2 regions of the Mesorhizobium sp. M0088 genome follow, and region 2 is predicted to be linked to the other one. Evidence: predicted binding sites of a transcription regulator. Region 2 holds the regulator's gene; the other holds the start of a gene.
What was found. Region 2 encodes LexA, which represses DNA repair genes until DNA is damaged. Its sites were predicted from a motif close to TGTTCNNNNTGTGTTCNG; they were not measured.
Positions count from the first base shown of each region.

Region 1 (4,931 bases), on a different contig from region 2:
GGCTATTGATGGTTGACGCCACCAGCTGACGGGAGCAGTCTCCAGCAGTCAACGAAGACGGCCGTCTTTCGATGGCCTCGCCGCCCAAAGGCGGCCTGCGAGACGCCGCAGGCATTTGCGATTTGTGCTTCGAATTGACAACAATCGCAACGGACAGAGGAGCGGAGCTATGACGCCACCGGATCGTCCCCCAGGGTTCCAGTTGTCACTGGAGCCGAGGCAGGCATAAGTGCCAGGGTTCAGCGTTTTCGCCAGCCGGCAAACCGTGACCTGCCATCTCTCGTAAAAATCAGAGACTGCTAGTCGGATCGTCGGCTGAATGCCGCGGTGCATCCGAAATCAAACGCCGGCAGTACACTCCCGGTAAAATTGGATTTGAGATCCAAAAAGGCCCCGTCCGTTTGCGCAAAGCACGGCGGGGCCGTTTTCATGTGCGGATTGTCTTGTGGGCGACAGGCGCAGCGCGACACGCGCTGTCAGTGGCGCGGCGGCCCGATCGAGCCGGCGCCGACATCGACAGTGATGCTGCCGGAAATCCTGACATCGGTATCGCCGATCTTGAATGTACCGTTCTCGCCGGCTGGCAGCGCATCGTCCGGCTCGGGAGCCGGCTTGGCGATGCGGTAGTCGCCGGTTACGCCGGGAAGGGCGCTTTTTTGCGTCGACGACGAACTGTCGTCGGCAAGTGCCGCGCCGCTGATGAGACCCGCAATGGCGAGCGCTGCAACGGCGATGACGCGGTGCAATGATCTGGACTGATGAGTGTCGGTCATCCCAGGACTATAGTGGCGCGCCGCCGATGGAACCAGACCGGCATCGTCAAATCTTCGACTACCTGCCGGACGGATCTCCGATCCGGCCCTGGCTTACGCCGCTTTCTTTCGCGTGTCGAAAACATGGTCGACGATGCCCCAGGACTGGGCCTCGCGGGCGGTCATGAAGTGGTCGCGGTCGAGCGTGCGTTCCACCTCTTCATAGCTGCGGCCGCAATGCTGCGCGTAAAGTTCGGCCATGTGCCGTTTCGTCCGGCCGATGCGCTCGGCATGGCGCTGGATGTCGGATGCCTGGCCCTGGAACCCACCCAGCGGCTGATGCAGCAGGATAGTGGCATTCGGCAGGGAAATCCGGCGCCCCGGTGTGCCTGCCATCAGCAGGAACGAGCCCATCGAGGCGGCAAAGCCCATGCATACGGTGGACACCGGGCAGCTGATATATTGCATCGTATCGTAGATGGCGAAGCCGCTGGTCACCACGCCGCCCGGCGAGTTGATGTAGAGCGAGATCTCCTTGTCGGGATTGTCCGATTCCAGCGACAAAAGCTGCGCGCAGACCAGCGCCGAGATGTCGTCGTTGATCTCGCCGTTGATGAAGATGATGCGCTCGCGCAGCAGCCGCGAAAAGATGTCGAAGGCACGTTCGCCGCGGCTCGATTGCTCGATGACCATCGGCACCAGACTGGCAACACCGCTCATTGTCTCTCTCCGTCCGTTTTGTTTTCAGGCCGCGCGAAGCAGGAGGCGAGGCGTGTTTGCGGCGATTGGCTTAGATGACCTGTTCGCACCGAGCGAAACCCGGCAGCCGGCGCCTGCCATGGCGACGGCAGGCATGGTCTTGCGGGCAAAGCCGTCATGGACGATACGTAGATGCGTGCCGCCGGATACGGTTCGGGCAAGTGTGAAGGTGACGGTGCTGTCGAGCGGCCCCTGCCGCGCGGCGCCGCCTGGCTGCGAGCGCTCCCGCCAGGAGTAGCGCAACAGCCGTTCGGGTTCGGCGTCGAGGATTTCGCATTCGATCGGCGTGTCCGGTCCGGCGAAGGCAAAACGGTTGCCGATCTCGGGGCTGATGTCGTTCGGCATCATCCAGGCGGCCAGCAATTCCGGTATGGTCAGGGCCCGCCAGACCTTTTCCGGCGGCTCGGCAAGCTCGTACTCGAACTCAAGCGCATCCGCGGCGTCGCCTTGGCCGTCGTTGGCCGCTAATCCCGCCTTCTTCATTGATCCATGTCCTTCAAAACCGCCTTCAGCCTTTCGATGCGTTCCGGCCAGAAGGTCCGGTAGCGCTCGATCCAGGAGAGCAGGGGGACAAGCCCCTGCGGATCGGCGCGGTAATAGGCGTTGCGGCCGGCTCGCCGCTCGACCACCAGGCCTGCGCCACGCAGCACCGCCAGATGCTGCGACACCGCGGGCTGCGACACCGTCATACCGGTGCGCAATTCCGACACGCTCATCTCGCCGGCGGCCAGCCGCTCAAAGACGGCGCGGCGCGTCGGGTCGGCCAGTGCGCGAAAAATCTCTGCTTCGATCATGCCAAAAGCATAAGTGCATACTTATTGGTTTGGCAAGCGGTCTTTTCAAACCCATATGATCGGCTTCGGCATTGCTGCCATTCCTTGACAATAAGCAGCGATGCGGATAAGAACGAAAAGGGAACAAAAACCTTGTGGGTAAAGGCAGCCATGGCAAGCGGCGATCGCCTGCAGCCTGTAAGGTGCTGCGACAAAAATTTGTTTCGGATGAGCGCGGAGAAATATCATGGCGGGTAGCGTCAACAAGGTCATTCTGGTCGGCAATCTCGGCGCGGATCCCGAAATCCGTCGCCTGAATTCGGGTGAGCCGGTCGTCAACATCCGCATCGCCACATCGGAAAGCTGGCGCGACAAGAATTCCGGCGAACGCAAGGAAAAAACCGAGTGGCACAACGTCGTCATCTTCAATGAGGGCATCGCCAAGGTGGCGGAGCAGTATTTGAAGAAGGGCATGAAGGTCTATGTCGAGGGCCAGTTGCAGACACGCAAATGGCAGGACCAGACCGGCGCCGACAAGTACACGACGGAAGTCGTGCTGCAGAAATTCCGTGGCGAGCTGCAGATGCTCGACGCGCGCGGACAGGGCGAAGGCGGTCAGGTCGGCGGCTATACCGGTGGCGGCAGCAGCCGTGGTTCCGATTTCGGCCAGTCCAGCCCGAGCGAAGGCTTTAATCGCGGTGGTGGCGCTCCCAAGGGCGGTGGCGGCGGCTCGTCGCGCGAACTGGACGACGAGATTCCGTTCTGATCGCAACAGCAGATGTTATTTTTGGCTTAAGTCAAACATTGCGCCCCGAGAGTCCCTCATGGACTTTCGGGGTTTTGCATTGTCGAATTGAACGCTGACTTGGCGGTCAACGAAATATGGCGAAGGACGAGTTCGATGAAAGCACGCGTAAAATGGGTCGAGGAACGCACCTTCGTCGGTGAATCCGGCAGCGGCCACAAGGTCGTGCTCGGAACCGCGCCCGGACCGGAAGGCAGGACTCCGGGTCCAAGCCCGATGGAGCTGGTGCTGATCGGCACCGGCGGCTGTTCGGCCTATGATGTCGTGCATATCCTCGAAAAGGGCCGCGAGGCGGTCGAGGACTGCGTCGTCGAGCTTGATGCCGACCGGGCCGAAACCGAGCCCAGGGTTTTTACACGCATCCATATGCATTTCGTCGTCAAGGGCCGGGCACTCTCGCCCGACAAGGTCAAACGGGCAATCGACCTTTCGATCGAAAAATATTGCTCGGCCTCCGCAATGCTGGCCAAGACCGCCACGATTACCCACGATTTCGAGGTCATCGACACGACGGCGAAATAGAACCGGCTTCGGGATTTTCGCCGCGTCAGCCTGCTATCAGCGCTTTGATGCCGTCGGCGACGAATTGCACGGCCAGTGCCGCCAGGATGACGCCAAGCAGACGGGTCAGGATCGAGCGGCCGGTCTGGCCGAGGATGCGATCTATGCGTTCCGACAGCACGAACACCAGATAGGTAATGGCGAGGCAGACGAAGATGATGCCGACCAGCGCCGCCTGCGCGGCAAAGCCTTGAAACGAGCCGGAAAGCAGCACCGTCGCCGAAATGGCGCCTGGGCCGGCGATCAGCGGGATCGCCAGCGGGAAGGCGGCGATGTTGTGGATCATGTCCTTGGTGATGGCGACGTCGCCGATCTTTTCCTTGCGGTCCTGCCGGCGCTCGAACACCATCTCGAAGGCGATGAAGAACAGCAGGAAACCGCCGGCGACGCGGAAGGCCGGCAACGTTATGCCGAAAACCGACAGGATCGAGGCCCCGGCAACCGCAAACAACGCCATCACCAGGAAACCGATGATCGAGGCCCGGACCGAGACCTGCTGGCGCTCCTCGCGGTTCATGCCGCGCGTCACGGCGAGGAACAGCGGCGCCAGCCCGGGCGGGTCGATGGTCACGAGAATGGTGACGAAAGCATTGAACAGGCTGTCGAAACTCGGCATCTCTGACCCTCCCGCCGGGCCGTGCCCGGACAGAATATTGGTAGAGCAAAGCTCGTTCGGTGGGAACCGTTCGTGAGAAAGTGGTTGATGCGGGACAGAGGGCAGCGCGAAGGATCGCGACGCTTTTATTCTGGGCTGCTGCAATCCTCGGAGATCAAACCGCTCGCCGCGCCAGGAATTCGACCTCCAGCCGCCATGTCGCGCCATTGTCTTGCGAGCGTTCGCCCAGCCATCGGAAGGAGTTTTCGGTGATGCGTGAAAAGCTCCAGCGTACTGAACTGCCGGTGCCGTCGGCGCCCACTTGCACGATCGTGTCACCCTCGGCGCGGCCGAGCTGGCGGCTGAAATACTGGTTGCGCGGGTCGCTCCAGAAGATGTGCCAGGCATCCGCGCCGGGATCATAGACGCGCAGCGTCGTGCCATAAAAGGTCCATTTGCCGAGCGAAGGCTGGGGCCCAGCGTCCCGCGCGGGCAGGATCCAGACGTCCTGGATCGCCCGGCCTTCCAGCACCCAGCCGAAATGCACCTCGCCATGCCCTGTCAGTACCGTACCGTCCTCGAGGTGGCGCGAGGCGTCGAAAGTCCAGGAGCCGACGAAGCGGCCGTAAAGGCTCAGTTTTTCGGCAAGCCCTTCGATCGGTCCGGGGCTATGCAGGGCTTCGGCA
Region 1 covers NZ_JAMYUI010000007.1:184,377-189,307, forward strand. The annotation lists gene NKJ67_RS10920 (hypothetical protein) at 477-773, opposite strand; gene NKJ67_RS10925 (ATP-dependent Clp protease proteolytic subunit) at 867-1,472, opposite strand; gene NKJ67_RS10930 (SRPBCC family protein) at 1,497-1,994, opposite strand; gene NKJ67_RS10935 (ArsR/SmtB family transcription factor) at 1,991-2,305, opposite strand; gene NKJ67_RS10940 (single-stranded DNA-binding protein) at 2,532-3,050, shown strand; gene NKJ67_RS10945 (OsmC family protein) at 3,186-3,611, shown strand; gene NKJ67_RS10950 (MarC family protein) at 3,637-4,266, opposite strand; gene NKJ67_RS10955 (hypothetical protein) at 4,421-4,931, opposite strand, start outside.
Region 1: the regulator LexA is predicted to act here: its motif matches at 2,414-2,431, upstream of NKJ67_RS10940 (single-stranded DNA-binding protein).

Region 2 (4,931 bases):
AAGCCGGTGGGCGGCTACGAGGCGCGCGTCGTCGATGACGAGATGCGCGAGGTGCCACGCGGCGCGACCGGCAGGCTTGCGGTGCGCGGACCGACCGGCTGCCGCTACATGGCCGATGACAGGCAGAAGGAATACGTGCGCGACGGCTGGAACCTCACCGGCGATACCTTCACGCAGGACGAGGACGGCTTCTTCCATTTCGCCGCCCGCTCCGACGACATGATCGTCAGCGCCGGCTACAACATTGCCGGACCCGAGGTCGAGGCCGCACTTCTGTCGCATCCGGATGTCGCCGAATGCGCTGTCATTGGCGCCGAGGACGCCGAACGCGGCCAGATCGTCGAGGCGCATGTCGTGCTAGCGCAGGGCGTCGCGCCCGACGCCCTCACCACCAAGCGCCTGCAGGACCATGTCAAGGCAATGATCGCGCCCTATAAATATCCGCGATCGGTAAAATTCATCGCCGCCCTGCCCAAGACCCAGACCGGCAAGATCCAGCGCTTCCGGCTGCGCACGGAGAAAATCGATTGAGCGAGCCATACGATCCGGCGTCCGAAGGCGCCCAGATGTCGTTCAAGGAGCGCATGTCCTACAGCGACTACCTGCACCTGGAGAAAGTGCTGGAGGCCCAAACGCCGCTGTCATCGGCGCATGACGAGATGCTGTTCATCATCCAGCATCAGACCTCCGAACTCTGGATGAAGCTCGCTCTGCACGAGATCGGCGCCGCGATCCGTTCCATCCGCGCCGACCGGCTCGAGCCGAGCTTCAAGATGCTGTCGCGCGTTGCGCGGATCTTCGAGCAGCTGAACAATGCCTGGGATGTGCTGCGGACGATGACGCCGAGCGAATACACCGAGTTCCGCGACGCGCTCGGCCAGTCCTCGGGTTTCCAGTCCTGGCAGTATCGCGCCATCGAGTTCATGGCCGGCAACCGAAACTTGGCAATGCTCGGGCCGCACAAGCACCGGCCCGACCTGAGCGGAAAGCTGGAAGCGATCCTGACCGAACCATCGCTCTACGACGAAGCGCTGCTGCTGCTTGCGCGCAACGGATTCGACATCGGTGCCGATGCCAGGCGCACGGACTGGCGTGAGACGCGAACCGAGAATGAAGAGGTGCTGGTCGCCTGGCAAACCATTTACCGCGATCCGCAGCGCTACTGGATGTTCTACGAACTGGCAGAGAAGCTGGTCGACTTCGAGGATTATTTCCGCCGCTGGCGCTTCAACCACGTCACCACGGTTGAGCGCATCATCGGTCTGAAACGCGGCACCGGCGGCACGTCGGGTGCTTCGTATCTGAAGAAGATGCTCGAGGTGGTGCTGTTCCCGGAACTGTGGACGGTCCGCACCCGGCTCTGACATCGTCGAAATGAAAACAGCGACGCGCGGCGGCGGAACACCCTTCGCGAACACCGGGGACTGACTGACCATGAGTGGATTTCCTGATCTCGCCGCAGTCGAAGCGATGGATGCCACAGATCCGCTGCGGGCCATGCGCGACCGTTTCATTCTGCCGGAGGGGGTGATCTATCTCGACGGCAATTCACTGGGGGCAGCGTCTCATGCCGTTTTCGGCGAGCTGCAGCAGGCGGCAACCCAGGAATGGGCCCAGGACCTCATCCGAGCCTGGAATACGGCCGGATGGTTCGAGATGCCGATCGAACTCGGCGATCAACTCGGACGCCTGATTGGAGCCGCGGCCGGCCAGACCGTCGTCTGCGACACGACGTCGACCAACATCTACAAGGTGCTGCATGCGGCGCTGGAGATGCGGCCGGGCCGGTCGGTCATCGTCGCCGAGGGTGACAGTTTCCCCACCGACCTGTACATCGCCGAAGGCGTGGCCTCGACACGGGACGGCGTCCTGCTGCGCCTCGCGGGCGTCGACGCGCCCACCATCGAAGAGCTGATCGACGAAAACGTCGCGGTGGTGCTGGTCAACCACGTCAACTACAAATCGGGTGAACTGCGCGACATGGCGGCGCTGACGCGCAAGGCTCATGCGGCCGGAGCGCTGATCGTCTGGGATCTATGCCACACCGCCGGCGCCCTGCCCGTCGAGCTCGATCAGGCAAATGCCGATTTCGCCATCGGCTGCACTTACAAGTACCTCAACGGCGGTCCGGGCGCACCGGCCTTCATCTATGTCGCGCAGCGCCATCACGGCGATATCAGCCAGCCGCTCAGCGGCTGGTGGGGCCATGCGCGGCCCTTTGCCTTCGAACGGGGGTATGTTGCCGGCACCGGTATCCGCCGCTTTCTGTGCGGCACCCAGCCTGTCCTGTCGATGCGGGCGCTCAAAGGCGCGCTTGTCATCTGGAACGACGTCGACATGGCGGCATTGCGAAAAAAGAGCGTCGCGCTGACGGAACTGTTCATCCAGCTCGTCGAAGCAAAGTGCGGCGCCTATGGCCTCACGCTGGAGACCACCCGCGACGCGACCAGGCGCGGCAGCCAGGTGTCGTTCCTTCACGATCACGGCTATCAAATCATGCGGGCGCTGATCGAGCGCGGCGTCATCGGTGATTTTCGCGCGCCATCGACCATCCGTTTCGGCTTCACGCCGCTCTATGTCGGCTACAAGGATGTGTGGCTGGCGGTTGAGGTGCTGGAGGATATTCTGCGCACGGGCGCATGGAAGGACCAGCGTTTCGCCGTCAAGGAAGCCGTTACCTGACGCAACGATCTCCGCGATTTGCCGTCGCCGCCCTCACTGCCCGGCAGATGACGGAGGGCTGAATTCCAGCCACAAATGCCAACAGACGTTGGCGTTTTGGCTCCGTTTCGTTCACGGCAAACGAACGTCCCGAAGATTGATAGCGTCCCTTGTGGAGGTCGATCGGCAGATGATGCCAAGCCTTGGGTCGAGGATGAGCCACAGGTCATTAACCATAATGGTTTCAATGTGAGCAGGCGCATTGCCGTGGTTGGCGCCTGTCGATCGCGACCCGCTGGCAAGCCCAAATAATTTCAGCAGCCTTAACAAATTCATTAAACTTTAAACGGTTGCAGAACACAACTGGAACAGATAGTGTTTGTTCTGGGTTTGTTTTTCGATTCTGGTTTCAGGTAATCTGGGGGCCGCCATGCTGACACGCAAGCAACATGAACTGCTGATGTTCATCCATGAACGCCTGAAGGAGAGCGGCATTCCGCCATCCTTCGACGAGATGAAGGAGGCGCTCGACCTTGCCTCCAAATCCGGGATTCATCGGCTGATCACCGCACTTGAGGAGCGCGGCTTTATTCGCCGGTTGCCCAACCGGGCACGGGCGCTGGAAGTGCTGCGATTGCCGGACTCCATCGCGCCCGGCCTCAACGCGGCAAAGAAGTTTTCGCCAAGCGTCATCCAGGGCAGTCTCGGTCAGGGTGGTGCCCTTGGCCGGCAGATCAAGCCGGCGCCTTCGCGGATGCCCTCGCCCGGCAATGATGACGATGCGGTCTCCGCCGTGTCGATCCCGGTCATGGGCCGTATCGCCGCCGGTGTGCCGATCGATGCCATCCAGCATCAGACGCATTCGATCTCCGTGCCGCCGGACATGATCATGGGCGGCGCCCACTATGCGCTGGAGGTCAAGGGCGACTCGATGATCGAGGCCGGTATCTTCGACGGCGACACCGTCATCATCCGCAATGCCGACACGGCGAACCCCGGCGAGATCATCGTGGCGCTGGTCGATGAAGAGGAAGCGACGCTGAAGCGGTTCCGCCGCAAGGGCGCTTCGATTGCGCTCGAAGCCGCCAATCCGGCCTATGAAACCCGTATTTTCGGCCCAGACAGGGTCAAGGTGCAAGGCAAGCTCGTCGGCCTCATCCGCCGCTACTGAGGCGGCTGCGGGTTGGCCGCTGGCTTCTCGGGTTTCTTGAAGGGTGCCAGCCCCCTCGCCTCACGAGAGTATTTGCGTTGCGTGTGCCAGGGCCGATATGGGCTGTTCACCGCGAAGCTGATTGTCGCCGGCGTGGTCGCCGACTGGCGATCGAAGAAGACGGCGGCACTGCCTTTGCGAGCCAGTTGCCGCTTGGTGATGACGAGAACCAGCGGATTGTGACAGGCGTCATAGGCGGTGGCGTCATTGATGACGATCAGCTCGGCGAAGCCGCAGGCTTTCCAGGTGTCCTTGCGGTCCTCGACATAGGCAATGATCGCACCGGACATATGCCTGGCCACGCAAACGCCTGAGGAGCAATAGAACGGCGATCCCGGCGGTAGCTCAACGGCGTCCGCGACGTCGAATTGCCCATCGCTCTTGTCGAACACCTCTGGCACGACGATGGTTTCTGATGTCAGGGCGCGTTTCCAGTTGTCGACGGTGAATTCGTTCGGCCGTTCCCGGCTGACGGCAAGCTCGCCGCCACCGATCGGCAACGCCACCAGCCGGGCGTCTTCCGAGATCAGCACATCCGGCGTGCGCGTATCCGAGACGGTCAGCAAGCCTGCCAGCGCGAATGGCAGAGCAGCGAGCCGCAGCCAAGTTGTCGCCATCGTCGCGATGACCAGGGCAATTGTCACCAGCAGGACAGATTGCTGCGAAATCAGCCCAACCCCATCGACAGGCGAACGTTCGGAGATCCAACCCGATATGGCGATCATCACCGTCAGACCCTTGCCCATCAGGTAGAGGGCCGGCCAATCCAATCCGAAAGGCATCAGCAGCGCGCTTGCGACAGCCAGGAACATGACGACGGTAACGATCGGCATAACCGCCAGATTGGCGAACAGGCTGAGCGGCGACACACGCTGAAAATGCCAGATGGCAAACAGCGTCGTGGCGCTGCCGGCGATGATGGAGGTCATGGCAAGGCCGGTTGCCGCGAGCACGAACTTTCGCGTCAGGAAACCGGGCATGGATCGCTTTGGGGGCGGCGGTCTTGCTTTTCCCGCGCGGTGATCGGCCCAGCCGGCATAGGCGCCGACCAGAGCCGCGG
Region 2 covers NZ_JAMYUI010000024.1:15,962-20,892, reverse strand. The annotation lists gene NKJ67_RS25785 (AMP-binding protein) at 1-531, shown strand, start outside; gene kynA (tryptophan 2,3-dioxygenase) at 528-1,364, shown strand; gene kynU (kynureninase) at 1,435-2,682, shown strand; gene lexA (transcriptional repressor LexA) at 3,092-3,832, shown strand; gene NKJ67_RS25765 (ComEC/Rec2 family competence protein) at 3,826-4,931, opposite strand, start outside.